Regions from separate parts of the Sporomusa aerivorans genome, predicted to be linked through region 3. Evidence: riboswitches for the same ligand, from Rfam matches in the RefSeq annotation. Region 3 holds a riboswitch; each other region holds the start of a gene.
The links. Region 3 has a riboswitch for cobalamin ahead of SATMO3_RS05535 (type II secretion system protein GspD). Riboswitches for the same ligand answer to the same signal wherever they lie in the genome.
Positions count from the first base shown of each region.

Region 1: linked by a shared signal. The riboswitch ahead of SATMO3_RS05215 (hypothetical protein) and the one ahead of SATMO3_RS05535 (type II secretion system protein GspD) in region 3 are both predicted to bind cobalamin.
Region 2: linked by a shared signal. The riboswitch ahead of SATMO3_RS09015 (TonB-dependent receptor plug domain-containing protein) and the one ahead of SATMO3_RS05535 (type II secretion system protein GspD) in region 3 are both predicted to bind cobalamin.

Region 1 covers NZ_CP156926.1:1,158,034-1,170,401, forward strand. The annotation lists gene SATMO3_RS05210 (sirohydrochlorin cobaltochelatase) at 132-1,064, shown strand; cobalamin riboswitch at 1,081-1,263, shown strand; gene SATMO3_RS05215 (hypothetical protein) at 1,657-3,303, shown strand; gene SATMO3_RS05220 (ABC transporter ATP-binding protein) at 3,306-5,015, shown strand; gene SATMO3_RS05225 (energy-coupling factor transporter transmembrane protein EcfT) at 4,963-5,850, shown strand; gene SATMO3_RS05230 (PQQ-binding-like beta-propeller repeat protein) at 5,856-7,283, shown strand; gene SATMO3_RS05235 (ABC transporter substrate-binding protein) at 7,597-8,589, shown strand; gene cobN (cobaltochelatase subunit CobN) at 8,624-12,340, shown strand; gene SATMO3_RS05245 (radical SAM protein) at 12,346-12,368, shown strand, end outside.
Region 2 covers NZ_CP156926.1:1,971,735-1,984,102, reverse strand. The annotation lists gene SATMO3_RS09030 (Na+/H+ antiporter) at 1-1,684, opposite strand, end outside; gene SATMO3_RS09025 (hypothetical protein) at 1,920-2,066, shown strand; gene SATMO3_RS09020 (hypothetical protein) at 2,432-2,818, shown strand; gene SATMO3_RS09015 (TonB-dependent receptor plug domain-containing protein) at 2,982-4,832, opposite strand; cobalamin riboswitch at 4,971-5,154, opposite strand; gene SATMO3_RS09010 (pentapeptide repeat-containing protein) at 5,271-5,921, opposite strand; gene SATMO3_RS09005 (acyloxyacyl hydrolase) at 6,274-6,837, opposite strand; gene SATMO3_RS09000 (CarD family transcriptional regulator) at 7,074-7,661, shown strand; gene SATMO3_RS08995 (MATE family efflux transporter) at 7,822-9,177, opposite strand; gene SATMO3_RS08990 (MerR family transcriptional regulator) at 9,224-10,027, opposite strand; gene SATMO3_RS08985 (hypothetical protein) at 10,447-11,013, opposite strand; gene SATMO3_RS08980 (hypothetical protein) at 11,139-11,453, opposite strand; gene SATMO3_RS08975 (winged helix-turn-helix transcriptional regulator) at 11,964-12,308, opposite strand.
Region 3 covers NZ_CP156926.1:1,257,292-1,262,569, reverse strand. The annotation lists gene SATMO3_RS05545 (hypothetical protein) at 6-815, opposite strand; gene SATMO3_RS05540 (hypothetical protein) at 849-1,244, opposite strand; gene SATMO3_RS05535 (type II secretion system protein GspD) at 1,271-2,305, opposite strand; cobalamin riboswitch at 2,513-2,695, opposite strand; gene SATMO3_RS05530 (hypothetical protein) at 2,902-3,423, opposite strand; gene SATMO3_RS05525 (TonB-dependent receptor plug domain-containing protein) at 3,567-5,278, opposite strand, start outside.

The DNA of each region.
Region 1 (12,368 bases), 96 kb from region 3:
CGATCCTGCCATGGGAGTTTCTGCTGCTATGGAATGTATACCGGGACCTGGGAAATTCGCTATGAGCCCATGAGCAACCTTTTCAACAACAGAACATCAGGATTACTAAAAACAAAGGAGTTGTTTTTTGCATGAAAAATCTTTATTCACTCATTACCGGCATCTTGCTGCTGGCCGTATTCGGTTGTGTAAGCCTGCTGCCCTCGCCGGCGGCCGCTGCACCGGCCAACGCCGGTAAAAAGGCCATCCTGGTTGTAAGTTTTGGCACTACTTTTCCTGAAACTATGAAAACAACGATTGAGGCAACGGAAAATAAAATCAGGGCAGAGTTCCCGGATTATGAAGTTCGCCGTGCGTTCAGCTCCCGTATCATCATCAAAAGGCTGGCTGAACGGGACGGTATAAAAGTTGACACGGAAAAACAGGCGCTTGACCGTCTGAAAGCCGAAGGCTATACCGAAGTAATTGTCCAGCCTATGCAAATAACTCCCGGCGAAGAGTATGAACTGATTGCCGGTGTGGTGAAACATGCACAGGCAGCCAAGGATTTTGAAAAAATTGCCATTGGCCGGCCGGTACTTTACTATATGGGACAAGAAGGACAAAACGATGATTATCTGGCGGCCGTTAAAGCGGTAGCTACCCAATTCCCGGCATTGAAAAAGAATGAAGCCGTTATGCTGATGGGACACGGCGGTCCGCATCCGGCAACCGCTGCCTATGGTGTGCTGCAGGCTAAACTGAATGATGCCGGTTATAAGAATGCGTATGTATTCACGGTAGAGGGCTATCCGACTTTCGAAGGCGCCATTGAAAAGCTTAAAGCCGATAAAGTCAAAAAAGTTACCCTGATGCCGTTTATGCTGGTGGCCGGCGATCATGCCAACAATGATATGGCCGGTGATGAAAAAGACTCCTTCAAGAGCCAGCTTATTGCCGCCGGTTTCAAAGTGGATACCTATATCCATGGTTTAGGTGAAAATGCCGCCATTCAGGATATCTATGTTGAGCATGTTAAAGATGCCATTGCCGACCTGAATAGCCCTGTAGCCAAGAAACATTAATTCTAATACCTGACAACTGAATAACCAAGAGTTAGGTGCCCTACGGGCTTAATAGGGAAGTCCGGTTAAAAGCCGGCGCGGTCCCGCCACTGTAATGGGGAGCCAGTCCATGAGATGCCACTGGGATGAGAAGTCCTGGGAAGGTTTGGATGCGCTATGAACCAGAGTCAGGAGAACTGCCTAATTTACAGTCACCGTTTTTAACCCACGAGGTATGGGGAGGGGATTAAGCTTATTTCGTTATAAGTATAACCATATGCGGCGAGTGTAACGTTGTATCTGGTGATGCATAGTGGGACTAAAAAACATCTCCTTTTAAATAAGGAGATGTTTTTTTCTTAATGTATTAGAGTTTATCCTGTGACTAACCCGCTCTAAGACTCCCCCTTCTGTAAGCGGGAGTAAGAGCGGATAAGTCCCGGGATAAGGGTAACTAACCTTCAGATGGGGCTAAAACCCCACCTGAAGCTAAGTTTACTTTATAAGTGTATTTGTTCGTAATGACATTAACGGCCGCGACAGCGTTTCGATAATACCCTTATTTGCTGTGAACTGAGAACTAGTAATATTTACTGCAAAGGAGAAAAGAAGTTTGACCATCAGCAAAGCACTGACCGGGTTAATGACAGTGTTGCTTGTGTTCTTCATAACGGTTGCCGGTCAGGCCCGTGATGGTGTGGCTTTTTCCTGCCAAATTCCGTATTACTTCGGAAAAGTCAGGGATTCTGTCACTCCCGGTACACAAACGGCAGCATTGTTCAGTATTGAAAATCGTACTCCCAGCGGGAAAAAGGCATTAATAACAATTGACCTGCCGCCAGGCTTTAGTCCCGCCGGTTCCCTGGGGGAATGGGAAATACACAGACAGGGCGGGAATTACCGGCTGACCAGGCAAGCTACACTGGCAGGCGGTTATGATCAATGGTATGACCTACTGCCTTTGGAGGTCGCAGACGGACTGCCGGCAGGTGTGTATACAGCCACTGCCAGCGTTGGCGGTGAAACAAAGCAAGTGCCGGTAGCTGTGAATGCCGGTCAGGGTGAGGCTCTTAAACCGGTTGCCATAACCGGACTTGTGCTGCCTTTGGACAGAAACGGAAAAACAGATGAACGCATGGGCCGCAATGTCTTAGTACTCAGGGACCGCCAGTGGGACTACTACAAGAATGTACTGACAGGCAAAGGTGCGTCAAATCAGGAAATCGAGGCCATCCACCCGGTGACTCATCTGGGAGTGGATATTGCCAACCCGTCCGGTGTGCAGAAACTGGTTGTGGTAAGTGTCAGCCTGCTGGACGCCGCCAGCCGTTTACCGGTCCAAGGTCTGTTTACCCCTGGTGCGACCAGCGAGGATGTCAATGGCGGAGCAATGGACCGGCAAAAGAACTTTCTGGAAGCCTTTACGGCCCTAGACGGGGATGTCAGTCAACGGCTGCAGATTCCGGTGTACGCCGACGAGCGCGATTTAACGGATGGGGAGTATATTCTTAGGACCGAGGTAAGTGACGGGGTGGCGCCGCCTTTAATCTGGGAAGAAAAGCTTACAATTGTCAAAAAAGACAGCAGGGCGCTGCTGGTAGTCAGCCTGGCGGTAATGACGGTTGCGCTGGGGGCGGTGATGGCGCTGCGCCGTTGCCGGCAGGTACTCACTGTGCTGAAAACGCGCTGGCTGGTAACCATCGCTTTGTTTGGCGCGGCGGCATTTGCGGTTGTCAATGTGCCTTCTACCTTGCTAAATGACTTCTTCCATATTCTGTTGGGGCCGTTCGGCTTTATCATCACCGGTTTATTCAGCGGTGTATTTCTGTATATGATGGTGGTGGCGCTGGTAATCTTAATTCCCCGTCCGGGTGTGGTGGCGCTGATGACGGTTGTTCGCATGCTTTTGGGGATGTTGGCTTTCGGGCAGATTTCTCCCATTAGTTTGTTGTCATACGGCTTGCAAGCCTTTTGGCTGGAATTTTTGATTTACAGCAGCGGACTGTACGGCTGGCTGCAGAACCGCCAGGAACACAATCTGTCTTGGAGTAAGATTGCACTGTTGGCAGCTAGCTGCGGTGTGGCCGACACTATTGCAACCTATGCAGCGCTGCAGGCTATGGCGGTTTTATACCGGATGTATTATGCCGCCTGGTACATTGCTTTGGTATTGGCTCTCAATGGTTTTATCTATACTGCCGTCGGCGCAGTCTGCGGTAGCTTCCTCGGCAGCCGGCTGGCCAAAGTGGGGGGAGACTGAAGATGGATTATATTGTAGAACTACGTGATGTCTCGTTTACCTACCGGCATCGCGATACACCCAGTGTGAAAAATGTCAGTCTCAAGATTAAGGCAGGCGAATTTCTGCTGCTGACAGGGGCGACAGGCTGTGGAAAAAGTACTTTGCTGAAGATGCTCAACGGGCTGATTCCCCAGGAAAGCGGGGGCAGGCTTACCGGTGAAGTTTTTGTGGGTGGCTGCTCTACTCAGAATATAGCCGTGTCCGCGATGAGCCGCACGGTTGGGCTGGTTTTTCAGAATCCGGAGGATCAAATTTTTTCAACCACGGTATATGATGAAGTTGCTTTTGTACTTGAAAACATGGGGATGACAGCAGCCGGGGCTGAGCCACTGGTTAAGGAAGCGCTAAAACTGGTTGGTCTGGCCGATAAGGCGGAGGCGAGTGTTCACGCTTTATCAGGCGGGCAGAAGCAGCGACTGGCTGTGGCGGCCGTACTGGCGGCCAAACCGCAGGTGCTGGCGCTGGACGAACCTATCAGCCAGCTGGATCCGCAAGGAGCTTTGGAACTATTGGCGGTGCTTAAGCAGCTTAACAGCGAACAGGGAATTACCATAATTTTAGTCGAGCATCGCCTCCACGAGGTGTTGCCTCTGTGCCACCGGGTGGCTGTTATGGAGGACGGACAGCTCCACTGGCAGGGCAGTTGTGCGGAAGCGTACGCCTGCCAGGACCTGTTTGCGGAACTTGGCCTCAGGCTGCCGCAGCCAGTGACAATTTGCCACAAATTAGGGGTTGCGGTGCAATCGGCCGAAGTCAGTCATGTGGTAGCGGCTATCCGGCAATGTTATACCGTTCCCATATATGAGCCGGCAACGGCGGCAGGCCCGCCGCTCAGGCCGACAGATGAGCCGGCGGTAACGGTCCGGCAATTATCCTTTGCCTATGACAATTCCAGGGATCTGGTGCTGAATAATCTTGCGCTAACTATTGCAAGAGGACAGTTTGTTGCGCTTATGGGTAATAACGGCGCCGGCAAATCGACCTTATTGCACCTGATCGGCGGGTTGCTCAGGCCGGTCACGGGCGAAATCCGGGTCCTGGGGCAAAAGCTTGCCGCTATCTCACCGTCGGTCGGCATGGTATTGCAAAATCCCGATTTTATGCTTTTTAACAGTACGGTACGGGAGGAGATCAGTTTTAGTCTGCGTCAGCAGCAAGCGGATGACGGGAACTGGCCGGAAATTTGTCAATTCTTTGCCGGTAAACTTGGTCTGGCAGGCCTGGAGGCTGATTTCCCGCTGGCACTGAGCCGCGGACAGCGTCTCAGGGTAGCCATTGCCGCTGTCTTGACTTCTCAGCCGCAGGTTTTGCTGCTGGACGAGCCGACAACCGGTCAGGATATCGGGCACATTGAGGATATCGTCCTGCTCCTTAGGGAATACACCCGGCAAGGCGGCAGCATTGTTTTTTGCACCCATGACACCGAGGTGGCAGCCCGGTTTGCCGACCGTGTGATTGTTATGCGTCAGGGGCGGATTATAGCCGACGACGTGCCGGCGATGGTCTTTCAGGATCAGACTATGTTGGCATCGGCCGGCCTGAAACCGCCGGCGGCGCTGCTTACAGCCCGGGCTTTATACGGCGGTGCGGCGCTGACTGTAGAGGAGGTGGTGGCGTATGTACGATCGGCAGGTGTGGGAAGCTACTCCCGGGAAGACTTTGCTTCATAGACTGGATACCCGCTCCAAAATAGTGATTCTGCTTTTGCTGGCAGCCATGGTTTTGTTGGTGGACAGTCCCCGTCTCCTGTTTCTCCTGTTTTGTCTGTCGCTTTGCCTGCACGGAGTCGCCCGCTCCTCGCCGGCCAGGTGGCGGGTACTGATGGTGTTTGTACTCTTGGGTATCTGGGGCTCGATGACAAGCCAGGCGCTGTTTTACGCCCGGGAGCCGCGGACCGTTATCGCCTGCCTGCTGCCACCGGCAACCCCTGTTATTGGCGCGCTGACCGGCGGGGTGTACATTTACCGGGAGGGTCTGGAGTATGGCGCTGTTCAGGCGCTGCGTTCCGGTACTATGCTGACTTTGGGACTCTTGCTTAACTGGACAAGCGATCCGCGGCACATGCTGCGCAGTCTGCTGTCCTGGCATTTGCCGTATGAACTGGGCTTCATGCTGATAACCGGACTTAGATTCCTGCCGGTGATTTTTCAGGAGACAGTCATTGTACTGACCGCCCAGCGTCTCAGAGGCTTCAATCCGCTGCGGGCGCTTTCACCCCGGCGTTTGATTCAAACTGCTTTTCAGACCTTGTTTCCTATTTTGGCGCGAACGCAGCGGCGGGCCGCTACCTTGGCCGCATCGGTGGAAAGCCGCGGTTTTGGCCGGGAAGTGCCAGCAGTGCCCCTGGCTCCCTGGCCTGGTCCGGAGCGGTTGTTCTGTTACAGCCTGCTGCTTATCGTCCTTGGCGTCATTGTATTGAAATTGATTGATGCGCTGCAGTATAACGGCCTGTTATATGTGTCGTCCTGGCGGGCATTGTATGATGTTATGAAAGAGTGGCTGTAAAGATAATGCAAAAGTTTTTTACAACAGGACTTGCCATATTGTTTATAAGTACTCTGGGTCTTTTGGCCGTGCAAATTTTTGGCATACAGAGCAGCCAGGTGAGTTTTTCCCGTCAGCAAAACGGCACGCAAACAGGCGCTTATGTTAAGGTGCTGGAAGCCGGGCTGGGTCAAACTGAGGTATTTAACTACCAGCGTATGGGCTTTAATAAAGGTTTTATCCGGTTTTCCCCTGACGGCAGATTCTTGGCTGCCGGTTCAGAAGCTGGCGAGGTGCTGCTGTATGATACCCGGGGCAGCCTTATCTGGCGCAATACGGTCGGCTTAGGCAAGCTCTCCGCCCTTGAATTTACCCCGGATGGCCGGGCAGTACTTGTTGGCGATACCAGCCAACAGGGGTGTTTATTCAGTCTAGACGTAACGGACGGCAAGGAATTGTGGCGGCAAGCCAGTGTTAATGAACTGGGCGTAGATATCAGGGAAAAAACATTTCCCGGAATGGTAGCTATCCGGACAGATTCCGCCGGTATGATTTACGCTGTGGCGCAGCGGTATATAAAACATCCTGACGGGCGTAACCAGTATGTCGGGCGGATTTACAAGTATACGCACGACGGCAGGAAAGCAGGCGCATTCCCCAGTGATCAAAATCTGGACTGCTGGGTAAGCTGGCTTGGCGTGGATGATGACGGCGGGAGAGTGGTTTTTTCCACAGCAAATTTTGATATGGCTAAATATACCTATGACCAGAATGTGTATTGCCTGGACGGGACGCTCCAGACCGTGCTGTGGAGCCGTTATCTGGATGCCATCCAGCCGTACCCGAATGTTACCATGCGTACAGGCCTTGAAATTAGCGGCAATGGCGGGTATGTGGCCGGTATTGCCAGTGACGGGCGGTGTTTTCTGTTCGACGGTGAGCAGGGAGAGGAGTTGTGGCGGCGCAGCATTACCCAGCCGCAGAAGATTGCCGGTGTCTATATTAACTCCACCGGCAATTTCAGTCAGATTGTAGGTGAATATGCTATATTTACGACAGGCAATACATATAACCGCGCCAACTGGCAGCTGCCAACCCCGGTGGAAAACCCCAATTCCAACAGTTTGTTTGTGTTTGATTTGCAGGGCAATCTGGTAAATAACTATAAAATCGGCGGGATGATTGAGCAAATTTCTACCGGTAAACATCAGGCTGCTTTGGCCGGCGGCCGGAATGTCCGCTCCAAGGACCCGTCCGTACATGGGTTGTATATTGTTGCCATACCGGAAGCCCGTCTGGTGGATTATGCCGCTACCACCGGCCCGTGTGTTGCTGCGGCTATCAGCGCTGACGGACGGTATGCCGCCGGGATCGAAGCCCCAATCCAACTGGACGACGGGCAGATTATCGGCGAGTATAAACTCATTCTTCTGGCTAAGCAAAACCGGCAGTAGCCGCTGCTATGAAATCCTATAAAGATTTTTCCCCAGGCGGGCAGTGAGCAACGCTTCGACGCTTGTGCTAAAACTACGCTTTTACTCACTGGCCGCCAGTAATCTTTATCCGACGGCTAACCCGCCTCTTAACTCCCACTTCTCCAAGTGGGAGTTATACCCCTACAGGCACAGGCGAGCAGCTAAATCCCGGATAAGAGCGACTGACCTTCAGATAGGGCTAAAAACCACCTGAAGCTAAGTCTGCTTTATTGGATACTATATAGACCGGCCGATGCGCCGCCTGCGAAATTAAAGTTACGGAGATGAAGCTATGGAATTAAGAGCACAGGCAAAGGTATTGTTGCTGCGGCTCCTGCTGGTAACTTTTCTTGGACTGTCACTGACTTTAGCCGCCGGCTGCAGCGGCGCCGGCAGTAATGCACCCCAGCCGGCAGGGACTGCCGGTGCTTACGAAATTGTGGACGATACCGGGACAGTGCTGAAACTTCAGCATAAGCCACAGAAGATTGCCTCGCTGTCTATTAGCACCGATGAAATTCTCATGGCCCTGGTAGCGCCGGAGCGTATTGCCGCTTTTAGCTATTTAGTTGATGACAGCGGTATTTCCAATATTGCCGACCAGGCCAAAGCGGTACCTGGCCGGATTAAGGCCAACGCCGAAGTCGTTATTGCCCTCCAGCCGGATCTGGTGATTATTCCGGACTGGCAGCCGGTGACCTTAATCCAGACCCTCCGGGAGGCAGGCGTTGCTGTGTATGTATATAAAGCGCCCGCAAATCTGGTTGAGGTCAAACAATCGATTGCAGCCATAGCCCGCGTGGTCGGGGAAGAAGCGGCCGGCGGCCGGGTCATTGAGAACATGGATAAAGAACTGGCGGGAATTGGTGAGATTGTAAAGCAGATACCGGCGGAAAAGCGGCAAGTGGCGATACGGTCTAACCTGATGGGGGACAATGGCGGTAAAGGCAGCACTTTTGAAGATATTTGCCGTTATGCCGGGGTTGAGGACGGAGCGGCTATGATTGGGCTGACTATGAACGAGGTTATGTCCAAGGAGCAAATAGTCAGAATTAATCCCGATGTTATTTTCTTGCCGTTATGGGATTACAGCGGTAAGAACGATCTGAAGAAATTTGGCGAGGATATGCAAAATGATCCGGCGCTGCAGCCGGTAAAAGCCATTCAAAACAGACGGCTGGTTGCTGTTCCCGACAGCCATTTATCCTGTAACTCGCAGTATATTGTCGAGGCTGTGCGGGATGTAGCCCGTGCCGCGTATCCGGAATATTTCAAAGACAAATAAGTTGGCAGTGTAAGCATGGGAGGAGAGACAGACCATGGGGAACATCCTGTTTTTGTCCAACATTGACCGTCAGTGCGTCATGCTGGAAAATGCCAGGCGGCAATTAAGCGCCGAAGGTCATTTAAAGGAAGCAGGCGGCATTATTTATTTGCAGGACAACCTTGTCTGGAATAGGGAGTGGCAAAAGCAATTTGCCGACAGCCGGCTGGTGTTGTTTTCCTGGATGGGCATGGGGCGCGATACGCTGTTTCTTAGAGAGGCCACGGAATTTTTGCGGAAGAATAAGCTTGCTCATGTTATGCTGGCTACGGAAATCCAGCCGGAAGATACGTTTGGCGGCGTAACGCCCGAAGAGCGAAATAAGATGCGCAGATATCTGGCATACAGCGGCATCAGAAACTACCGTAATTTTTGGCTATGGCTAAATAGCAGGTATTGCCGGCAGACGTGCCAGTATGAAGAGCCGCAGCAATTATTATGGAACGGCATCTTTCATCCCCGGGCCGGTAAGGTTTTTACCGATGTGGCCGAATACCGGCGGCTGTTTTGTAAACCGGACCAGGCAACTGTCGGCCTTATTTTTCCGCGGGATGAATGGATTTGGTCCGATTTGACCTATCAAACAGAGTTAATTGAGGCAATTGAGGCCCAGGGCCTTAATGTTATTGCGGCGTTTAGTCATTGGGCGCGTAATAACGAACTGAACGCTGCCGGGGTGGATGATACCGTAAGCGCCTTCTTCTTCCAGCAGGGTTTGCCGGTTATTGACGTCTTAATTAACACCTTCAAGTTTTCGCTGACCGTAGGAAAACCGGTGGATGGCCGCTTCCTGCAAAACCTGGGCGTGCCTGTGCTGCAGGCTTATGTGATGCTCAGATCACGCGAGGATTGGCGCTGCAGTCCGGAAGGCCTTTCGCCCATGGAAATTACCTGCAACATTGCCCTGCCTGAGTTTGACGGCGTTATTCATGCCGTACCGGTTGCCGGCAAAGAGGTTAGTCCTGACGGAACGGTAAAATACCGGACGCTGCCCGGGCGGATTCAACGGGTTGCCGCGAAAGCGGCTAAATGGGCGAAACTGCGGCGCAGGGCCAACAGTGAGAAAAAAATTGCCATTATCTTTCATAATTATCCGCCCACCAATGCCCATATCGGCAACGCGCAGGGCCTGGATTCACCGGCCAGCATCCGTCTGCTGCTGGAGCGGATGGCAGAGCGGGGCTATAAGGTGGCGGATATTCCGCCTGACAGCCGGGCATTCATGGATTCCCTGCTGGCGGCTGCCACCAACGACCGACGCTTTTTGTCCGAGTGTGTTCTTAAGCAGGCTCCGGGCAAGCTTTCGGCTGATCATTACCGTTTTTGGTTTGATGCTATTATGCCGTGGATTCAGGAGGAGCTTATCAGAGACTGGGGGCAACCGCCGGGTGAGGTTTTCCGGTATGAAAATGAACTGTTGGTTCCTGGTCTGCTAAACGGCAATATATTTCTTACCGTTCAGCCGCCGCGCGGTTTTGGCGAAGACGCCGCGAAAATATATCATTCACCGGACTGTGCTCCCACCCACCATTATCTGGCCTATTATCACTGGCTTAGAGATATCTGGCAGGCGGACGCCGTTGTCCATGTCGGCACGCATGGCACTTTAGAGTGGCTGCCGGGTAAAGGCGCCGGCCTGTCAGCAGCCTGCTATCCGGATCTGGCGCTTGGTGACCTGCCTAATGTCTACCCGTTTTTGCTTACCATTGTCGGTGAGGGAATACAGGCCAAGCGGCGGGGCGCCGCCTGTCTGATCGGCCATTTGCCGCCGCCGGTCAGCCAGGCCGGCACCTATGATGAGTTGGCGGAACTGGAAAAGTTGCTTGATGAATACTGCCATTTCCTGCAGAATCAACCCGGGAATGTCCAGGTTGTGGCCGAACTGATCCAACAAAAAGTAATGGAAACCAATTTGAAGGACGACATGGGGCAGGCCGAAGGCGAGCTGTTTGCCGATTACGTACAGCGCCTGCACAATTACATAACCGACATCAAAAACATGCAAATCCGGGTCGGATTGCATACGCTCGGCTGCCCGCCACAGGGGGAAGTATTAATTGAATATTTGCTGGCTCTGACCCAGCAGGCGAACGGAGAAATACCCTCGCTCACTGAAACGGTAGCTGCCAGCCATGGTTATGATTACGATGAACTGCTGACGCAAAGCGGCAAGCTCCTGCCGGACGGCAGTAAAACCTGCGGCGCACTGCTTGATGAAATCCGGCAGCAATGCCGGGAAATTATTGAATGGCTGTATAACCATGACTTTTTACCTGAGCAGGCGGAAGCGATTACAGACAGGACCGAATTGGCAGCCTTCAATCAGGAGCTTAGAGCAGAGTTAAGACAAGTAGCAGGCTATATTTGCCAGTCACTTTACCCGAACGTCATGAAAACAGAGCAGGAAATCGCCAATCTGCTGTCCGCCCTGGAAGGCCGGTATGTTGAACCCGGCCCGGCCGGAGCGCCGACCAGCGGGATGGCCGATATCCTGCCGACTGGCCGCAATTTTTACGGCGTTGATCCGCGCACTTTGCCGACAGCGGCTGCCTGGGAAGTGGGCAAGACGCTGGGCGATAGTTTGATTGAACGCTATATTGCCGATGAGGGACGCTACCCGGAAAATATCGGCATGATATTCTGGAGCGGCGCCAATATGCGCAGTCACGGACAATGCATTGCTGAATTCTTCTATTTACTGGGTGTCCGGCCGGTATGGCAGCGCGGCAGTCAAAGGGTCGTTGGCCTGGAGGTTATTCCGCCTGCCGAGCTTAAGCGGCCGCGAATTGATGTAACGGCCCGCATTGGCGGTTTATTTCGCGACAGCATGCCCATGGCCGTAAAATGGATGGACAGGGCGGTCAGTCTTGTCGCCAGGCTGGAAGAAGGCCCTGAGGTTAACTATGTACGCAAGCATGTCCTGAACGATACTGAACTGATGAAAGAGCAGGGAATAGAACCTGCTGCTGCCTGGGAACAGGCCTGCTATAGGGTATTTGGCTGCCCTCCCGGCACTTATGGCGCCGGTGTCAGCCACCTCCTGGAAGAAAAGAACTGGGAAACCGTCGATGATTTGGCAAGAGTGTATGTTCGCTGGGGAGCCCATGCATATGGCGCCGGGGCGAGTGGCGCATTTGTGCCGGAATTATTCAGCCGCCGGCTGGCAGCTCTTGATGTTACCGTGAAAAACGAAGATAACCGGGAAGTGCACATGCTTAATTCCGATGATTTTAATTCCTTCCACGGCGGCATGATCGCTGCTGTCCGCAGTCTGAAAGGCGTGGCGCCGCGCTCATACTGCGGCGACAGTTCCAACCGCCGCCAGGTCAGGCTCAGGAGTCTGGCTGAGGAATTTAAGCGTTTGTTCCGGGGAGAGACCATGAACCCGAAATATATTGAAGGCATGAAGCAGCATGGCTATAAAGGGGCTGCCGATCTGGCCGCCGTTGTGGCCCATTGCTATGAGTGGGACGCTACCAGTGCTGTCATGGAGGACTGGATGTACCAGGGACTGGCCGATAAATACGCGCTTGACAGAAATATGCGCGAATGGATGAGCGCTGTAAATCCCTGGGCCTTGCAGCGGATTGCTGAAAAACTACTGGAGGCTGAGCAGCGCGGTTTGTGGCAGGCTGATGCTACGGTTGTTCAGGAACTCCGGCAAATGTATCTGGCTATTGACGGTGAATTGGAAGAACGGGGTGACAGGTAAACGACATGATTAAAATGCTAATACTCGG
Region 2 (12,368 bases), 720 kb from region 3:
CAGATTTTCTATCATCTCTCCCCGAATATCCCTTGTACCGATTCCAATTTCTTGTTATTCTCCCAATCAGATATAATAGTCCAGAAGACGCGCTAGTAGAGAGAGCTTCTTCCCGGCGGTCAAGAAATTTCTCAACTATATCGAAAACAGCTTCACTAATCTCATGCCGCTCCATCATGCCGTTGATATATTCTCTTTCTTTTTTTAACGCTAGTAACCGTATTGCTTTTATTTCATGCTGACAATCATCGGTATCGTCTAAATCCGCTTCACGTTGAATGCGCTTAATCATGGTTTTATATTCGTCCATTAATTCATAGACTACAGATTTATTCTCATCATTCATTTCCGCATGAATCCTATTAATAGCTTCCAGAATAATTTTCCGTTTGGCTGCACTAGTATCCGTTTTATTTACCGCTTCATCCTTTGCTGACTTTCCAGTACTTAAAATAGGCAAAAATATTGTCGCCGCAACTAATGTAAAAAGAATTACGCCAGCTGCTATAAAAAGAATAAGTGAACGTTGCGGGAATGTAGTTCCACTTGCCAGAAAGTATGGTATTGAAAGGACTCCGGCCATTGTAACAGCACCGCGAACACCTGTTAAACTAATCATCAAATAGGTTTTGAAGTCTGATTTAGCCCCATTTCCTGCTTTATCGAAATGGTAATGGTAAAAGAAGATATACGACCAGCCTAAACGAATACCCAAAATAACCAGTCCAATTATACAGACATACCCAACAAGCATCCAATTATTTATACTCGGATCAGCTACTGCTTCAGTCATTGACGAAGGAATGTTCAACCCCAATAATAAAAATACCACTCCATTTAGGATAAATAATACAATAGACCATATATGTTCTGTCAATACCTGCTCTTCAGCTATTAGGGTTTCCGTCCGTTCTCTTACCAAGGCATGAACAATCCCGGCAACAACTACTCCAATAATTCCTGAAGCATGTAAAAACTCCTCGGTGATAATATAAATGACGAATGGCGTCAAAATCTGCAACAGTGAATGAAAAGTTACATCAACAATTCCTTGCTTTCGTAGAGTAAATCGTAGCCAGGTAATAAGAAAACCATTAATAAAACCAGAAATCGCACCAACTAGAAATTTATAGGAGAAATCAAGTATCGCTGCATGTATCGAGAAATAACTTGTTATAACCGCCGCTACTGCATAATTAAAGGCAACCAGACCAGAAGCGTCATTTATTAAAGATTCACCTTTAACAAGTGAGAGTACCTTTTCCGGAATTCGAATGCGTCTGGCAATCCCATTTACCGCTACAGGGTCTGTTGGCGATAAAATAGCTGTCAAAGCGAATGCTGCAGCGAGCGGAATGTCAGGTATCAGCCAATGAACAAAACAGCCTCCCATGATTGTTGTAAGAATAACAAGAATGATTGCATTGCTAAGAATAGGTACCCGCATTTTCCATAATTCTTCACGCGGGTAATGCCTGCCATCATTATATAATAACGGAGCAACAAACAATAACAAAAACCACTCCGTTTCAAGTTCAAATGGATTACCCGCAAATACCAATGCAAGGATTATACCAATAGCTATTTGAATGAGTGCTGCTGGTATAGACGGAATGTAGTGGCTCACAATATTCGAAAGCAATAAGCTGAAAAGTAATAGTAAGATTATCATCAACAAATCCACATTGATTCTCCTTTTCATCTCTTAATGAAATATAATATATCCAATATACCTATAATCTTCCGCCATATGCTAAAGAATAAAGCAGACTAACCTTCAGGGTGGGGTTTTAACCCCATCTGAAGGTTAGTCGTCGGCTAAACAGCAATAGCCGCCTGCCGGCGCGTCCCGGTGGGCGACTTTTTTGTCACTCTACTACATTATAAAACATATTATGTAAAAACAGGAGGTGTCAAATGTGTCTGAAGAAACTCGTGATGTCATTAGCGCATTTAAAAAACGACTGGAAAGATTGGAAAATCAAATCGGCGAAATAGATAGGAATGTTAACGAGATCCTCCGACTAGCTCGTAAAAGAGAAGAGGGAGAGAGCCAGGAGGATTGATCTTATTCCCCGCCCTGCACCCCAGGTTTTTTATTTCAAAAATAACAGCGATATCACACGTAAGCCTGTGGATATCGCTGTTATTTCTTTGCTTAAGCTTGAGGTTATAAGAGTGCCTCCCGGCACCCCTATCCACCTTTTCTTCCAAACCTCGCTTGTCTGGTTAAGGTTAAATAACCAGAACGACTATCCTGCAATGCACAGACAGTCTTTAACTAATAAAGCCGGACAGTTCTTTATTGGTATCCCATATTTCCGGTGTAAAATAAAGCGCAGGCCGCAGGATTGCACTTTCAACAGTCTATTGGTATATTAAAAGGCAGCAGACAAATAGTCTGTAAAGAAAAATGATAAGGAATTGAACGATGAGGAATTCGGCAAAAAAAGAATTGGACGAGGAAATCGCGGCAACAAATCAATTAGCCGAGGGTACTGATGCCCAGGCATTTTGGGACCCTGATGCCGTCCTCGATTTGGTTTTAAGTGATATTGAGTTATTGCTTGAGCAAAAGTATCCTGTTCTTGCAAAGCATACGGATCTTTTTAATATAAGCCGGTTGAATTTTTTGCTAGGCGGCCAGTTTCGTATTGCGCGGCTGGCCAGGGAGCAGGGAGTTCTGATTCAGGACTGCGAAATGTGCATCCACTATGATAAGGAGTTGTCTTATTGTCAATATTACCGGCTGATATTTACGCAGAAAGATGATCTCTATTATTACAGTGGATTATGCCCGGCTTTAAAAACCGATTGATACCGGCTTATTCCGCCGGGCATCCCTGCCGCGCCTGCCCGCAGTTTTTTGAACGCTTTCATCAGTATCTCACAGATTAACACAGCAAGGGAGGCCCGCACTTGCTAATCCAACCCGCTTAAAGGCAATAAAGGAACAGCTGTCGACAAATACAAGCCACCTGTTAAAATGTCATTTTGTACCCCATCATGTAGTTGGCCGGTGTGAAATAGTAAGCGTTAGAAGTCGACCGGTAGGAGATATCATCCCTGTCAAGCAAGTTGTTCACCGTTAGGAAAAGACTCTGGTTCTTTGTCATCGCATAATTTACGTTTAAATTTGTAACTAAATACGGTTTGGTATCAATGCCGCTCAGTACCCGCTCTGCCATATAAGAAGCATTTAGGGCAGCGCTCAGCTTGTCCTGCTGATACGTTACGCCGCCTTTAAGCTGCCAGCGTGAGTAATCTCGCTGCCATCCGGATGAAACGCCTTTATTGATGGATTCGGTTTTGGGATTGCCGTAGCTGACGGCATAGTTGTAACCAAAGGGACTGCCTGCTGCTTTAATTGTGCATTCCAGCTCGACACCGGTATTTTTTAAATTTTCGTTTTTATAGGTAAATTCTCCGGGCGTGCCCGTATATGTAGCCGTGATATTGTCGTCAATACCATAATGGAACAACGCAACACGCCACTTATGGTCGCCAGCATCTTTCTTCCAACCCAGTTCGTAGTGTGTGCCTGTCTGCGGCTTCAAGTCGGCGCCGGGCTCCGTTTTGTACATCTGATGCAAATCCGGCATTTTATAAGATTGCCCCACACTGGCATACAGATTCTCGTCTTCAGCCAGCTTATGAACAAACTGCATCTGGCCGCTGAAGTTGGTGTTGTTATAATCACCGGGCGCTCCGGTTGTCCAGGACTCGCGCGCGCTTAAGATCAGCGTATTCAGATCACTGACCTGCTTTTCATACTGGGTATAAGCGGAAAAGTTGTTTCTAGTCTGTTTTGACTCCTTATACGGGGTATATTCCTCCCGCTTAAAGGAACCGCCAAATAAGACTTTACCACTGTCTAACCCCCAGTCTTTTTGCAGATCAAGCCCGTAGTTTCTGTTCTTTTCCTCATCAACCGCACGTTTATTGCCCGAGAAAGTTAATGCGTCTTTTTCACGTGTCCGGTCTACATAATAAGCCGTTGTTTGGAAATGATCATCCCGATAAGTTAACTGCATATTATTTCTGTCAACATTCTGTTTTGTATCCGCTTTGCTTGTAATATAGCGATATTCTGATTCAATATGATTAACCGCTAAGTCTAACTTATCACTAAATGAATAAGTTAGGCTTAGATTATTATTCTCGGGGCCGACCCACTTCGTTCCATCAGTAGCGACCTTCTTACGAGTACCCCATTCCGAATATTGATAGCCGATACCCAAATTACCGGCTTGTAAACCAAGGGTATGCTCTTGCTGTCCATAATTGCCCCAGCCGGTCTTAAAATAATTATCGCGCTTTTTCTTGGTAATGATGTTGATGACACCGCCGGTTGCCTCACTGCCGTACAGAACCGAGCCGCCGCCTCTGACAATCTCTACCCGTTCGACGTTTTCAACAGGAATATCGGTTAAGTCATAGGTGGCGCGAACATTAAGCGGCACTCCGTTCAGCAGTACCAGCGTGCCGCCGGCGGCTCCTCTGATAACAATTTTGCTGTACATGTTGCCTAGGGACGAACCTGCCGTACCATATTGCTGCATTTCGATGCCGGTCGAAAACTTCAACGCGTCGTATAAATTACTGGCGCCAGTATTTTGCAAGTCCTTCTCAGTTAAAATTTCGGTAGAAGCCGCTACATCTACATCGCGTTTCTCATAACGCTGTGCAGTTACAATTACTTGTTCAAGGGAAAATTCACTTTCCTCCGCAGCAAATACCGGTATGGAAGAACAGCTTATCCCCAGCATAATTACTGAATAGATCATTTTTCCTAATATATTCTTTTTATTTTTTTTACTCTTTGTACTCATTGGCATCCCCTTTTTCATTCCTCGCATTAAGATAATTCCGCAGCAAAAAACGCCATTCTTCCCAGGCAATCAGAAAGAATGGCGTTACTCATTATAAGCACAAACCAAATAAACCCCTCCCTATCACTCGTAGGTGTAAAAGGCATTCACAAAGCAGGCAGTTCTCCTGGCTCTGGTTCTTCGCTCGCCCAAGCCTTCCCAAGACGCTTCGTCTCAGTGGCATATTTTGGGTTCGCTCCCCATTACAGTGGCGGGACCGCGCCGGTATTGCACCGTTCTTCCCTATTAAGCCCTTGCGGGCACCTGTTTCGTCCAATATGCAATTTTTTTTTGCTAGTATAGCAAACTTATTGGCAAAAGTCAATCAGCGATACCGTTCTCCGGCTCACCTCTAGCAGTAAAATTTTACTTTAGTTAATAGAAAGTGTGTTCTATCTCCTACTCCTTTATAACCACCCCAAATATATTAACAAGAGCAATTGCCTGTGCGGGAGCGATTATACAACCGCGAAGGTTATCTGTGGTTAGGCCCAGCTGATAAAACTGACAGGTGCTAAGATCGATTCCTGCAAGTTTAACGCCTGAAAATTGGACTTTATCAAGATTGCAATGTGAGAAGCTTACGTCAGTTAATGTGGCGGAGTAAAAGTCAGACTCAGTAAAAGAAGAGTTTTGAAGGCTGACTTTCTTACAATTGGTGTAACGCAGCACGGAATAAGCGGCATTGCAGTTATCAATAGCAACATTTCTCAAAGATGCCTCGGTCAGGTCAATACCAACCAGCTTGCAGTTGGTTAACCGGACACGGTCCATAAAACATTGACTGAAATCCACATTGGAGAGATCACATTGTTCAAAGATAGTGTCGGTTAGGTTGACGGAGGGCCAATGAACGGAATTAAAAACAACATTTTTAAATAAAACCTGGTTAATAGCAACGTTTTCAGCAGTCTGAACCTCTAATGTACAGTCTTGTATAAGGCTGAGTTCCAGGCAGTCTTCGTCGTGAAACCCGTTCTTATACGTCAAGGGTAATTCGGGAGGCAGATTTGGCGTTACTAATTTGGATTTAGCAAATTTTTTGACCATGATATTACCTCAAGCTAATAAAATCGTTCTGTTATTCTTCCTGTTAGCCTATCGCTGTCCTGTAACACTAAGGGCCTATTAACCTTATATTTACCGTTTAAATACAAAGATCCTGTTGAATTACTGTGATGCAGGATTTTGCACGTAGTCAGCAAATTGATCAATGCCCTTATATATAGTAGAATTCCGCTGTAAAGGTTGTGTGCAGGAATTTCTAAGAATAAATCGCATATTACTGATGGTCATTTACCAAAGCGCAAACCGGCAATCATCATTATGGATGATTGCCGGTCTATTTCTAAGAACGCAGGCTTGGGGAAATGAAACACAGGGACTCACAACTTCTACCGGGTTAAAAATTTGATACAAACCCCACTGAAACGCCGCGGGTATCATACCCGGGATTATGAGTTCTAAAACCGTTAGAAACATGCATTAGCGTATATCCTACATTTACTGAAGAGCTGTCATTGAATTTATAAATAAGTTTAGGCCCGACCCGCCACATAAAATTATAATATCTTCCTCCTGCCGGAAATGGTTTATCGTATAAAATAACTCCGCCGCTTATATCTAATGCTGCCAATAGCTTGCCAGAATAATGTTTTTCAGTGCGAATCATGTATATTGGTCCGATACCGACTGCGGAGCTTTCTTGAGAGTGTGTCTGGTTTTCAAGAGTTACGTTTCCAATCGGTCGAGTGATTGTAATCCCCCGGTATATGGACTTATTTTTTTTCTCAGAAATTTTCTCTAGTATATGCAGCGATACCGTATCCAGATCGCGGTCATTGTTGCTTGTAGTCAGGTAGTCCCAATCCAGCTCAAGCTTGGAATCAGCTGCATAACAATACTGTCCCGGCGTGAAAATCAGCAAAAAGTTAATGACTACTACTAAATAAATTAATCTACGCATATTACGACACTCCTCGTATGATTGCTTTATATTATTGACTATATGGCTACATTATGTAAAACCTCCAAAAATCCCTGTTGTACGCAAACATTATTAATATTCCATATATGTAATGATTTACCTGTTAAGTACAAAATTTTTTTTTACGAATGATAAACTCAGGACCTACACAGCGACTATCCGGGACTGCCCACGCAATAAAGCAGACTAAGCTTCAAGTGGAGTTTTAACCCCATCTGAAGCTTAGTCATCGGATAAATATTTCTTATGAAAACAAGCCACACTATGTTGAATATATTCAACGCAAAGGGGGTCTAATTACGTTCAAAATAAATGATCATGTTGTATACGGCGCAACGGGAGTATGCCGGATTACAGATATTATAAAAGATAAGTTTAGCAGCAGTAATGAAACTGAAACTGAATACTATGTGTTACAGCCTGTTTACAACACTAATGTGACCATTAAGACTCCCGTGAATAATTCCAATGCTGCGATGAGACCAATCATTTCAAAAGATGAGATTTTAGCATTGATAGCCATGATGCCCGAGATAGAACCCGTTTTAGTAGACAATGAGAAACAGCGCAGCGAGCAATTTCGGGCCGCGCTTAAAACAGGCAAGACCGAAGAATGGATAAAAATTATTAAGACGCTATATTTAGATAAAAAAGCGAAATCCGCCGTCAATAAAAAATTAACCAAGACAGAGGAAGGTATTATGAACAGTGCTGAAAAGCAATTAAATGAAGAATTTGCGACAGCATTGAACATTTCACCTGACGAGGTTGTTCCCTATATTCTCGATCGCATGCCGGAATAATCCCCCTGTGGAAACAGGGGGACAGGGACACTGTTTTCCGATACCGCTAAGGAACTGGTTGGTATTAGCAAACAGGGAACCATAATTCTACCCTGAATTATGGTTCCCTGTTTTTATCGTAATTCATATGCAGTTTGCGCCAACTTCACGCCTCATAATTTCACTGTTCAAATTGGGGGGGAACCCGCCGACTTTGGTACTTATAATGGTTATACAGCAATGCTGCAGATAATAGTAATGTTAGCATCTCAGCAACAGGTACAGTTAGCCATATGCCTCTTATACCGAATAATTCCGGTAATATGACAATACCCGCCCCTATCCAAACTATGCCTTTGCTCAATGCAATCAAGACCGCGCTTTGTGGTTTGCAAATAGCAGTAAAATAACCTGATGCAACGATATTCAATCCATTTACTATAAAGGCTGAAGCATATAGTTTGGCGCCGTATTCAGCAAAGTCAAGAACAGTATCATTATGCACATCTAAAAATATCACGATTATTTCTCTGGCAAAGGCAGAAATAGCTATGAAAAGTCCTACACCGATAACGAAGGCTGAGAAACCAGCAAGCTGCAATACTTTTTTCACCCGCTCCATTTTGCCACTGCCATAATTATAACTAATAATGGCGCCAACGCCATCTGATAATCCTATCAGAATATTATTCCCGATAAAAGACAAATAGCTAATAGCTGTGAAGGCAGCTACGCCGACTTCGCCTACATAACGCATAAGCGTAATATTAAATAAGAATGCCGTAACACCTGTGCCGATCTCGGCTAGGCCTTCCGATGAACCATTATAGATAATCTTGCATGCCAGCGTTTTTTTAAAACTGCCTTCAGACAATTTTAAAGTTGTTTTGCCCGTTATAAAAGGAAGTACCGCCATAACAAAAGCAATACTATAACCTAATCCTGCAGTCAACGCAGCCCCTTTAATCCCCAGTCCGAGCCGTGCAATCAACAAGTAGTTAAGCATCATATGACTTATAACGGCGACCACTAGAATCTGCATGGAATATACAGGCTTCCCCAGGATTTTTAACACATAGTCCAAAACAAACATGATTCCTAAAAATGGCAGGAATATACCTGTCCAGCTAATATACGTTGTTACCAGTACCAACAGTTGTTTATTGGCACCCAGGAAAACAGCCATCTGTTCAGTAAAACCAACGGCAATTACCGAGAGTATAAGCGATATGGCACCTACTGAGAAAAGAGATGTTTTAAAGGCGTCTCCCGCCTCTTTTATATCTCCTTCACCTAACTTCCGCCCTATGAAACTTTGTGCGCCAATACCGATGATTACACCAACTGCAATCATTACGCTGAAAAAAGGCATAGCAATGTTGACACTTGCTAACGCATTAACCCCAATATAATTACCGACAAAAAAACCGTCTACAATGGTGTTTAGGCCTAGAAATAACATCCCTGCAATCGCAGGAATACTGTATTTTAAAAATAATGAAATAATACTTTCTGTTCCCAGTACGTTTCCATTCATGTTTATCACCCCTTATGAGATGATAAACCTTGGAGCAACTCCAATGTCAAGGATTAGTTGCAATCCAAACTTCGTAGTAATCAAGACCATCTTTATGAGAACTTGCCATATATCTTCCAATCAGGGGACCGTTTACTTGTCTACCTTGTTTTTTTAGATAATCCAAAGCTTTGTTCAGTACATCATTCTCTTGTTCTGAGTAGTTTGTTCCCGCGATTGTATATAAATAATTCATCCCCTGTAAGGAAGAAAGCTCCTGTTGCTCCGCGCCATCCAGTAAATACAGATTTTCTTCATCAATGCTAATCCCCACTTGCGCTGAACTAAAATTGGGACTACCCATAAGTTCTGCCTGCGGGACTAATAGGGTATAGCGTATACGGTCATCTATCCAATCCTCTTTTTTATATTTTCGTATCAGAGTAATCAGGTCTTCTGCTTGCGTGCCAATCAGCTTAAATTTAAAGACCGGTGCAGAAACAATAAGAAATTCGCCTAACCGTTCTTCACACAGCTTATATTGATAAGCAGCCTGGGTAATCATATTCTTTAGCTTAGTTAATTCTTGTATCCTATTCTCGACTATCCTTTGATTCTGATAAAGTACATTCTTAATGTCGCCAATATCCATTTCCGTTATAATTTTTTTAATATCTTTAACAGACAGTTCCATATTGCGAAAGAATAGTATATCCATGAGGACTACCACTTCATCATAAGAGTAATACCTATATCCGTTCTCACTATTTTTCTGCGCTGAAAGTATACCGCTCTTTTCATAATACCGCAATGTATCTGTCGATACATCGAAAAGTTTTGCTACTTCACCGATAGTCCATTTTTCATTCATTTCGTATACCCTGCCTTAATAACTTGTGGTTATTGCGCTAGTTCGCGCATAGCCTTTATATCTTTTCTTCATTTCTATCTCTGTTAATTATACCCGCATCGTAGCAAGGTACACCATAACCAATGATGAAGAATTGCAGTTTTAGGCAATTTTTATGCAGTAACGGTAACGAGGCTGCCACTATAGATATTGTGCCTCGAAGAATACGAAGCATATGCCGTTTTTGCGTGAAAGATATGTAAAATATACTCGAAATCTTATTTTAAATAATATCCGCCGGCTGGAGTTACAACCCAAAATAAAATGCCACCCAAGTCCGGAGGCATTTTATGATTTATTCCTATACCAGACCTTCTTCTGGCTAACCGCAGTCAGCCATTTTGCATAGAAATTTTTTGGTTTCTGTATTGTTAGTGCATTTACAGGACAAATTGGCAGATAATGCCGTTAGAGAATTCGTCAGCCATCATCAATGCCTCTTTTTCGATTTTGTTGAACGTCTCAATACTTTTAGCGTAATCCTTATTAAGCATCGTGACAGCCTCCTCTTTTGTCAATGCCAAATGTGTAAACCACATATTTTTCATACGTTTCACAGACCAATTTGGATTGATACGATTTAGGAAACATACGATTTTCTCTGCGTTTTCATACCACCTTTTTTCAGCGTCCTCCACCGCTTTACTATTCCCAGCCTTTGCCGCCTTCACAAGCTCTGCTGCAATGACGAGATGGTCTGTTATCAGGCGTTCAAACTCGGATGCGATTTGATTCCCATAGGACCGGCAAAACACTCTCGCAAAATCAGGGGCGTTACGTAGAAGACGATTTGTAGTTTGCTCTAAATCAGGCAAATCAAACACAATACCCATAATAACCATTCTCGTCCAGTAAACATGCTGTGTCCAAAGCAGACGGAAACAATCCCTTAAATGAACTTCCGACTGGCTTAGACAGCAATTGCCGCTACCATAAGGTCTAGGCACATAGTCTCCCCCTTTACTCATAGTTATGTTACATAATATGTTGATGATTAGAGTAAGGTGATTAACAACCTGAAGGCCTTGCTGTCATAGGATTAGATTGCGACGAGCTTCAAAGTAAGCACAAGTCAGGAAGCTTCCAGTTGCTTGATATTTCCGATGTAAATAGGCATCACTGATTCAGTGATGCCTATGGGGCTAAAATTCATCTTCTTCATCTTCATCATCTTCATCAAAGTCCGGGAAAAATCCGAACGGGAAAAATCGGCGTCTGCCAAAGCCGCCAAAACGCCCAAAGCCACCAAATCTCCTAAAGCCGCCGAACCTGCCAAAGCCGCCAAAGCCTCTGCCAAAGCCTCTGCCAAAGCCGCCAAAGCGAGGTGGATCATCCATTTGTATGCCGCAATTTGGACAACAGTGCTGCCGGCGAGAATCAAATTCATGGCCGCAGCTGGAACAGACTTTCATAACATCATAACAGCAAGTTTCATACACCCTATATTTAGTAGTAAAAGTTCCTACACACCTTCTCTTACATCTAGGCGTACAGGCCGAACGACATTCACGGCTACCGCATCCCATGTCTATCCCCCCTCCAAAATCAGATTTGTTATATCTTATGTTTGATAGAACCAATATGTTATGTAATATAGAAAATAAAATTAGCCTGCCAAGAGCAGGCCTCTCCCATTTAGCCTCTATTTACACCCAAGACTTTACTGGAAAACACGTGAAAACACGGGGACAGGGACACTGTTTCAATAATGCCAGCTGTTGCAAGTTTCTGGAGGGGTGCGCAGGTATTGTTACCTCTGTCATCTTCCGGCCTGAGAATTGCATTTCAATCTGCAGTTTTCTCCCGCCCCACCACTCGTTTAGAACCAGTGAGCCTGTTTTGTTTGCTGTCGTTTTTGACAACTACGGCAGCAGCGAACCGTGAACCATCTCTTGTCTTAATCATTAATGAAATCTTCCTGTTGCTTGCCTTGACGCGCTAAATAACCTTTACCCCAAGTGCTGATTGATTCAAGCATGGGTTGAAGGCTCAAGCCTAGTTCTGTCAGAGAGTATTCAACCTTGGGTGGAACCTCCGCATAAACCTTGCGGGAAATAAGACCATTCTGCTCCATTTGCCGGAGTTGTTGGGTCAACATTTTTTGACTTATTCCGTTTATACCTTTTAACAAGTCACTAAAACGCTGGTTACTTCTGCTTAATAAGTTTCGTAAAATAAGAACCTTCCATTTATGCCCTATTAAATTCAGCGCCGCTTCAATGGGACAAATCTTAGTATTCACCATTCAGAACCTCCAGTAAAATCACCAATAGTTACTATTCGGTCTGTATCAAACAAAATA
Region 3 (5,278 bases):
TTCGTTTATCTACCGGCTTGGTACGGATTGCTAAGATATTGGCACGCTTTTACCGGTCTGCCCCGGAAATACTGTATGAGTTCGCCCGGGGTCGCCAGCCAGTTGAGCCGGTGGTATTCCCAAAGCCAGGGCGCGGTTACCTTGATAGCGTTAAAGCTGTCGAAATATCCCCAGCGGGCAAATACCCGCCCCGAACCGATATCCTGGCGCTGCTCCCACAACTGCGTTAAGGGAACCAGGCGGTAGCCGGCAGGCCCGCCTCCGGCCGCCGCATACAGGGCAGTCGCCGGCAAGGCCCGGCGGCTCTTGCCGAGGGCGGTAATCTCATGGCTTGCGGTCCGGATTTTCACTACCGGATGTCTGCCTTCCAGCCGGACCCGGGAACCGGACCATTTCTGCCACTGGTGATTGCTGTAGGTTACCAGCATGTCCAGCCGCCCGGCGCCGTCAGGCGTTTTGCTTACGGCGGCCAGCACGCCGGTCAGGTCATGCTCATGCCCGCCGCCGGCATGTCTGGGATAGTATTGATAATAGCCGATAAAATAATGGGTGTCACTTTCCACGACCGAGTAGTACATAGCCTGGTCCAACGGGTAGAACAGCAGGTTATACCAGTTGTTATTAAGCCGCCAGTCGCGGTCATAGTTGATCAAAGTAAATATATTCTGCGGTGCGGCCAGGCCGTCGCTGCCATCTGTCTGGCAGATGACCGGCGCCCACCGGGCGGCCATGTCGACCGGCTGGGCGGCCGCCGCCGGCAGCGGGTACAACAGGCATATATACAAGAGCACCAGACAGCTTATGCTTCTTTTCATTTGCTTCTCCTTTACAGTTGCAAAACGGAAACTTTACTTCCGGTTGTATAGCGTTACTTCGTCAATCGCATAAACCTCCAGATTCCAGGTCCCGCCCCTGGGCGGCGACTGGACAAGAACCCCCTGTCCCACAAAAGCAATCAGGTTGCCTGTGGCCAAAGCGGTTTCCAGCAGGCTTTGCAGCCTTGTTTCGGCCGTTCTGACCACTACGCTTTTGCCGGGAGTATCACGGAGTTCCACCACCGCATAGCAGCTATTGGAAAGAGCATAACAATTTATAAGACTGACATGACCAAATAACTGAACGTTTGGCGGCATTAGGACCACGCCGGAAACCGGCGGTACGGCAGTGGCAGCCTGGCCGGCCGCCAGCATGGGGGTGGTTAAAAGCAGCAACGCCAGTGAAACTGCCCGCAATAATTTGCTCATGATTTATATACCTCCTGAGTATATATTTACTCAATTATCTTGGGTGTCAGCATGATGACCAGCTCGGTCTCGGTGATCTGCTTGGAAGTGGAGTGAAACAGCCCCCCCACAAGCGGCAGCTGCCCCAGTATGGGTACTTTGAAGGTGTCCCGGGTTTCCTGTCGCTGAATCAGACCGCCCAGCACAATGGTCACACCGCTTTTAACCCTGAGGGTGGCATCGGCCTGCCGGGTCCGGATATTGGGATTGCCGTTCTTCGTGGTGTCGGTCTTGTTGCTTACTTCCGGCTGAATCCGGGTAGTAATGTATCCGTCTTTATTTACCGCCGGCGTTACCTCCAGCTTAATGCCGACATCCACGTAAACTACCGAGATGATGGGAATACTGCCGGTCGTAGGCTGGGAGCTCTCCACAGCCAGCTTGTCGCCGATCAGGATTTTCGCCGTTACGCCGTCCAGAGTCGCGACCCGCGGACTGGCCAGCAGCCGGCCTTTTTTATTTTCAATCAGGCGGTTGACAACCCCCTGGAGATTAACGCCGTATTTCCCCGTGCCAATCCGGTATGGCAGGTCGTCACTTACCGGCGCAGACGGCAGTTTAGTCGAGGCTCCCCAGTCGACACCGAGGTTGGTCGAATCATCGCGGTTAAGCTCAATAACCTGCACTTCGAACATGACCTGCTTGGGCGGTGTGTCGATCTTGGTCAGCAAATAGTGAATCTGGTCATACACATCCGGGCTACTCATGATCACCAGGGTATTTCGCAGCGGGTCGGTTTTAATCTGGTCTTCAGGCACCACTGCGCTAAGCAGGGGCTTAGCCTGATCGACCTTTAAATAGTCCAACTGTACAACCAGGGGATGTTGCCCATAGGAATCAGGCTGGCTGACTGGCTCAGCCGCCGGTAAAATTTCGCCATCAGCCACAGGCTGCGGATTTACCGGCCTGTCCCCCGGAGATTCAAGCCCTGCCGGGGAAGCCGAGGCAAACCCGGGCAACACAATGAGCAGCAAAGTTAGCAGTACAAAAGAAATGAGCTGACGCCAGCGGTAACAGGCCACGGATATTCACCGACTTTCAAGTATTGCATGTTGTTCATAAGCATATCACCTGCTCTGTATTCGCGCTCTTACCTCAATAGTTAAATAAAAAGAAGCCTCCCGCGACGCAAAACGACATGCGGGGAGGCTTCTTGACTTATTTCGGGCAAACAGCTGCCTGAATAAAATGCCAAAATACGCAAATCCCCTTCCCATCGCTCGCAGGTCAACGGTGATTGTTGTACAGGCAGTTCTCCTGGCTTAGGATCATAGCTCCTCCAAACCTTCCCAAGACGATATGTCTCAGTGGCATTTCTTGGATTCACTCCCCATTACAGTGGCGGGACCGCACCGGCCTTGAACCGGTTTCTCTATTATGTCCTTGTGGACACCTGCACCATTGGTTTATTTAGTTTTTCGTTATTTCCTTGTTTAATTTTTGTTTAGTAACTAAATCTTACCACAAGTGGTTAATTTTGTCGAAAGTTTTTCTTCTGCCAAATTCGACATATTTCTTCTAGCGGTAATCAAACGCTTCAAAACAAAGAAGCGCGCCACTGTGCGTTTTTTCAAAAACGCCTTGCGACACGCCCCACATAGTACCGGACCGGTATTGTTTAATTATTTCTTAGATAATTTTTGGCGATATCATACATGGAATCAGCTAAGGTCTTTACAGGTACAGGCGCAAATTTTTCCGCAGGCTGACGCTCTTCCAGCAGTCTTCCTTGCTCACTGAATACCTTTGCCCCGATAACTGCATACATTTTTTGCCTGATCTGAAAGGCCATCTCTATTTCAATGTAAGCAACCTTATCGTCTGCAGTTAGTTTTTCTTTGTACTTTTCATTTAAATTGTCGCTAACTTTCGGATCGGTAAAAGTGGTTTTAGTCAAAACCCGTACTACATTTTTATCTGCTTCGTCAGAACGCAGCGATTTCGGGTCAAACTCATATATGGCAATATCATTGGCAAACACCGGATACCAGCGTGCTTTTTCTATTTCCTGTTCGGTCGGTTTGGGCCGGACACTGATCTCCCAGTCCAATGGCGCAGCTGCGGACGGCTCCGCGGCCTGTACGGCAATGCCTGTAAGCAGCCAGCAACACAAAGCAAACAGCAGTATTCTTTTCTTCATGTTTTGCTCCTTTCACTTTTCTTAGGTTTTATATCATCCAACCATATCCTGGCAAAACCTGGGCCAATAACCGCCAACACCGGGTTGGAGGTTATTGCATGGATCAGACAACCTCATGCCGCCGATTGCCCTGGACAGTGTTTCTAAAAAGAATAATTAATGCCGAACTGATAATTGCGGGCTTCCATAGGATATGCGCCCAGGTAGGAATCTCCATATAACTCATAAGCCCGGTTAGTCAGGTTTTTGCCTTTGAAATAAGCACGGGTATTCTTGTCGACGGAATAATTGACTGAAAGATCCATAATCCAATAGCGGCTGGAACTAAACTTTTGAGTGCTGCGTCCGCTTGCGCCCGTCCCGTCAAGGTCAACGCTCCACTTGTCCTGTGTATATCTGATGCCCAGCCGGTAACCGTTTGGCTGTGAATTATCCGTGTCAAGCGTATAAGCGGAATCGGTCTTTTCCTTCGTTTCCACTTTTAGATAGGAATAACCCGTTTTGACAGCCCAGGCCGGAGAAAGATTACGCCGTAGTTCTACATCAAATCCTTGTTTTTTTGCCTCATTGATATTGGAAGGCGTCCACACGCCAGTGGCATTATCCCAGTCAATCGCATCCTTTAACCTGCTTTGGAAATAACTAGCTTTCAGGCTGGTTTTGGCATCCAGTTTTTTATTGATGCCTAACGTTGTCGTATATCCGGTTTCTGGTTTTAAATCCGGATTGCCGACCATATAGCCGCCATATTGTGAAGGCCAATACAAATCATCTGTAGTAGGGGCGTTAAACACCTTGCCCCAGGAAAGATACATGTCTGTATTCTTGTCCATCTGGTAATTCAAGGAAGCCCGCGGCGTCGTTTTTGAGCCGAACATGTTGTAGTGGTCATAGCGCACTCCTGGCGTAAAGACCCATTTATCGTCGATCTGCAGCTGGTCTTCCAGATAAAACGCCTTATTGGTGATTTTCTTATTGTCGTAGAAGCCGGGATATTGCACTTTTACGTCCCGCCATTCGACGCCGCCGGTTAGCAGATTTCGTTCATTCAGCCGCCAGCCATCTTGCCAGGAAATACCCAACTCCTTATTATTATACATGCCGTCGCTCGACCCGGAAGCTTGAAAATTATATTTGTAATAATTCTGATATATCCGCAGGTCAGCTGGTACCTCAGCATTTCTCTTCATATGATAGGTTAAATCCCAGGTATTGGTCAGCGTATCCAGATAGGCGGTTTCATTGTGATTATAATATCCGGGAACTCCGCCAGGCTGTCCCTTATGGTCGTCGGCATGCCCGGCGCTGAAAGTCAGCGACGTGTCGTCCGTCAACTGTTTATCAAGCCGTAACGTCAGGTGCTTCTGGTCATAGGCGCTATTGGGCATATCTTTTACCGTTCCGGTCTTAAAATCCTTATAAGAATAGTAATCCTGCTCTCGTTTTCCGCCTGATAAAAACCAGCTCCAATCGTTGTCGCTGCCCTCTGTCGTGAAATCATAAGTGCGCATCCCCCAGGAGCCTGTTCCCATTTTAACGGAGGACTGCGTTTTCTCACCCTTACGGGTGATGATATTAATTACACCACCTACTGCATCCGAGCCATATAAAGCCGATGCCGCTCCTTTCACAATTTCAATGCGCTCAATATTGCCAAGGGCCGGAAAACTGTTTAAATCGTAAGTGGAACGGGTGCTTGACCCGGCCAGCTTACCTAAATTTGCTCTGCGGCCGTCCACCAGAATCGCAACCCGTTCGTCACCATTCAGCCAGATATACTCCTCGCCTCCGGGAAACCCCTGCTGCGACACAACAACTCCGTCTGCATGCTTTAAAACATCGGTCAGGCTGGTAT